2 regions of the Arthrobacter sp. G119Y2 genome follow, and region 2 is predicted to be linked to the other one. Evidence: predicted binding sites of a transcription regulator. Region 2 holds the regulator's gene; the other holds the start of a gene.
The links. Region 2 encodes HspR, which represses chaperone genes until heat shock. Its sites were predicted from a motif close to AAGTTGAGTCNNNNNGACTCAACTT; they were not measured.
Positions count from the first base shown of each region.

Region 1: the regulator HspR is predicted to act here: its motif matches at 1,462-1,486, upstream of WKB88_RS08645 (Hsp20/alpha crystallin family protein).

Region 1 covers NZ_JBBPFS010000003.1:434,510-436,695, reverse strand. Annotated here, with positions in the region: gene WKB88_RS08650 (NADP-dependent isocitrate dehydrogenase) at 1-707, shown strand, start outside; gene WKB88_RS08645 (Hsp20/alpha crystallin family protein) at 829-1,392, opposite strand; gene WKB88_RS08640 (glutamate--cysteine ligase) at 1,577-2,186, opposite strand, start outside.
Region 2 covers NZ_JBBPFS010000006.1:96,569-98,754, forward strand. Annotated here, with positions in the region: gene WKB88_RS14080 (DnaJ C-terminal domain-containing protein) at 1-914, shown strand, start outside; gene WKB88_RS14085 (heat shock protein transcriptional repressor HspR) at 999-1,511, shown strand; gene WKB88_RS14090 (ABC transporter permease) at 1,508-2,186, opposite strand, start outside.

The DNA of each region.
Region 1 (2,186 bases), on a different contig from region 2:
CGTACGGTGACGACGGCGGCGTGGCCATGGGTATGTACAACTTCAACGACTCCATCCGCGACTTCGCCCGGGCGTCCTTCGCCTACGGCCTGCAGCGGAACTACCCGGTGTACCTCTCCACCAAGAACACGATCCTGAAGGCCTATGACGGCCAGTTCAAGGACCTGTTCCAGGAAGTCTTCGACGCCGAGTTCAAGGACCAGTTCGAAGCAGCCGGCCTCACCTACGAGCACCGCCTGATTGATGACATGGTTGCCTCCGCGATGAAGTGGGAAGGCGGCTACGTCTGGGCCTGCAAGAACTACGACGGCGACGTCCAGTCCGACACCGTGGCACAGGGCTTCGGCTCGCTGGGCCTGATGACCTCCGTGCTGATGACCCCCGACGGCAAGACCGTTGAGGCCGAAGCAGCGCACGGTACGGTCACGCGCCACTACCGCCAGCACCAGCAGGGCAAGCCCACCTCCACGAACCCGATCGCCTCGATCTTCGCGTGGACCCGTGGCCTGATGCACCGCGGCAAGCTGGACAACACCCCCGAGGTCATCAACTTCGCGGAGACCCTCGAAGATGTTGTCATCAAGACGGTCGAGTCCGGCAAGATGACCAAGGACCTCGCGGCCCTGGTCGGCCCGGACCAGGCATACCTGACCACCGAGGAATTCCTCGCTGAGCTCGATGCCAACTTGAAGACCCGCCTGGGCTAAGTCCGGACGCTTCAACGCACGACGACGGCGGCGCCTCACCTTCACGGGTGGGGCGCCGCCGTCGTCGTTGGTGCCGGCGGTCGCTAGCTCCGTTCGCTAGCTCCGGGAGTCGCCGGGGTCCCTAGATGCCGGAGCCCTGGTCGCCCGAAGAGCCCGAGCCGGAAGAGCCGGAGCCCGACCCTGAAGAACCGGAACCGGAACCGGACTCCATGGAGCCGGAGCTGCTCGAAGCCGACGAGCTTACCGATTCCGAGCTGGACTGGCCGCTGATGGTGTTCGAATCCTTGTAGGAGGAAGACACCTCGATCTTGCGGGGCTTCGCCCTTTCGCTGACCGGAATCAGAACGCTGAGGACGCCGTTCTCGTACTTGGCGGAAATACCCTCAATATCAATCCCCTGGCCGAGGTTCAGCTGGCGCAGGAACGAACCGGATTCGCGTTCCCGGGTTAGCCAGGTAACGCCGTCGGAGGCCTGGATGGTGCGTTCTGCCCGGATGGTCAGCAGCTGGCCGTCCACATCCACATCGACGGAACCCGGGTCAATGCCGGGCAGATCGGCATTCAGGATGTAGTGGTCGCCCTCTCGGTAGAGGTCAATGGGCATCAACCGCAGCCGCTGCCGCGGATCCAGCAGGGCTCCTGCCATACGGTCGAGTTCGCGGAATGGATCAAACTTCATGGCCATCTGTCATCAACTCCTTACGCCCACCTGCACGGCAGGCGAATCGATATTCGGAACTTCAGAAGGGTCGATAACTTGAGTCTCATCGGCTCAAGAATGAAATTAGATTAGCACTCTCCATGGGGGAGTGCCAGAACCGGAACGGTTTTCGTGCCGCGGGCAGCAAAACTTTCCCGGCAGGTCCGGCTCAGTCCACCGGCCACTCATGGACGGGGGCGTTGGTGTGCATGTTTTCCCAGTACCGGCGGGTCATTTCCGCCAGTGCGGGCCTGCGGTCCAGGCCTTGGCGCTCAAGCCTGCGCAGGTAGGCAATTTGCCAGGATGCTCCGTTTTGTTCGGTGCGTGCCCGTTCCCTGATGACATCGAGATACCGGCCGATCAGGTTGTCGTCGACGCCCAGCTCCCGGAGCCCGGAAGCCGCCTTCGGAATCAGGTGCCGGATGATCAGTTCGGCGACAGGGGTTTCGCCAATGCCCGGCCAATAGACGGTTGCCTCCAGCCCCGACCGTGCGCAGGCCAGGAAGTTGTCAGCCGCACTCTTGAAGGCCAGCCGGCTCCACAGCGGCCGGTCCGCGGTGCGGAGGTGCTGGACCAGGCCGTAAAAGAAGGCGGCATTGGAAACGACATCAAGAACGGTGGGGCCGGCCGGAAGGATCCGGTTTTCCAGGCGCAGATTGGGGGTGTGCTCGCCGGGGTCATATATGGGGCGGTTCCACCGGTAGACCGTTCCGTTGTGCAGCCTCAGTTCCGGGAGCAGGGGGGCCCCGGCGGCCGTTGAGCCTCCGCTGCTGCGTGAC
Region 2 (2,186 bases):
CTTATCGGAAGCTGGCGCGAAAGTACCATCCGGACCAGAATCAGGACGATGCCAACGCCGAGCGGATGTTCAAGGACCTGTCCGAGGCCTACTCGGTGCTGTCCGACGCCGAAGAGCGCCAGCAGTACGACGCGATCCGTGCCATGGGCAGCGGGGCGCGCTTCTCCGCCGGCGGTCCGGGCGGTGCAGGCCCCGGCGGCGGCGCCGGTTTTGAGGATCTGTTTGGCGGACTGTTCGGCCAGGGCGCCCGTCCCGGCGGCCGCCGCACCACCTACAGCACCCCGGGCGGCAGCAACATCCCGCCCGAGTTCGCCGATCTGTTCGGCGGAGGCGGCTTTGGCGGCGGCGGTTTCGGCTCGGCCCCGCCTCAGAAGGGGGCTGACCGGACGGCCAGCACCACCATTTCCTTCGCGGGGTCCATCAACGGAACGGTTATTGGCCTGCGCGAGCCCAGCGGCGAAGTCGTTGAAGTGCGGGTGCCTGCCGGTGTGAAGGACGGCCAGAAGATCCGTGTCCGCGGCAAGGGCCAGCCCGGGGCGGCCGGCAACGGTGACCTCATGGTGACGGTGAACGTCACCCCGCACGACTTCTTTGTCCGCGACGGCAACAACATCCGCATCCACGTACCGGTGAGCTTCCCGGAGGCCGCGCTGGGCGCCACCATTGAGGTGCCCACCCTGACCGGAGACAAGGTGAGGCTGAAGGTGCCGGCGGGAACCCCGTCCGGCCGCACCCTGCGGGTGAAGGGCCGGGGCGTCCACACCGCAAAGGGCGACGGTGATCTCCTGGTCACCATCGACGTCGCCGTCCCTTCGCATCTGAACAAGGAAGCCCGGGCGGCGGTCGAAGCTTTCGCTGAGGCCACAAAGGGCGAAGATCCCCGGGCCGGACTGGCGTCCAAGGCCCGGCTCTAGCAGCGCACACCCGGTTCGGTTTCCCGTGCCCCGGGAGCCGAACCGGGTTATCGTTACTACTTCAACTGCTGTCAAGGAGGAACAATGGGCATCGATGTCAATGCGCCTATTTTTGTGATCTCCGTTGCCGCGGAACTGGCGGACATGCATCCGCAGACCCTGCGGCAGTACGACCGGCTGGGTATTGTCTGTCCCAGCCGCGCTCCGGGCAGGTCACGGCGCTATTCGCAGCATGACATCGAAATGCTTCGCGAGGTTCAGCGGCTCTCCCAGGAGGGTGTGTCCCTGGAGGGCATCAAACGCATCATGCACCTCGAAAACCAGGTGTCCGGGCTGCGCGCCCGGGTCCAGGAACTGTCCGAGGAATTGGAATCCATGCAGCAGCGCAACCCCGACCGGAGCAGGGTCTTCGCGGCCGGCCTGGCCGGCGACGTCGTGACCCTGACCCGCGGACAGCGGCCGCCGGCGTCGCGCCCCTTCGCGAGCCAGCTCAGCCTGGCGTCACTGGTTCAGCGGCGCGGCAAGCTGCGCGCCCTGCCGGCCGGGAAGCAGGAACCCGTGGACTACGCCGACGGCGGCTACGTCCCGTCCCTCTAGCGGAACCGGCGGCCCTGGTCGCGGCGGTTGGCCCAGACCGCCAGGGCGCCGAGGAGCAGTGTCCAGGCCAGCAGGCACGGCAGTGCGGCCGGCCCGAGCGGTTCACCGGAGAATACCGCCACCGAGACATCCCGCGCGGCCCGGGTGGGCAGGAACAGGGAGAACGTGTTCAGTCCCGGACTGAACAGATCCGGCGGAAGCATCAGCCCGCCCGCAAACGCCAGCGGAAAGAACACCACCTGGGTCACTGCAATGGCCACCTTTGAGGTGCACAGATAGCCGATCAGCAGTCCCAGAAACAGGAACGGCAGGCCGCACACCAGCCACACCGCAACCGCGGCCGGGACCCGCCACCAGGAGACCAGCCCGGTGGTAAAGGCCTCCAGTGCCGCGGTGGTGAACAGGCCCACCAGCATCACCGGGACCAGGGCGAAGAAAGCGAACATCATGGCCGTCAGGGCGCGTCCGACGGTGGGCGGCACGGCCCCCGCCGGCAGCGTCCGCACGTAGCTGCTCCACGGGTTGGCGCGCTCCTCTGCAACACCGATGCCGTAGTTGAAGAGGAACGAGCTCATGACGCCGAAGAGGGCGAGCTGGGAAATGGCCATCAGCGACGCAACGGGATTGGATGTGATTGCCTCCTGCGGGAGCACGAAAAACACCAGGGCCAGGGTG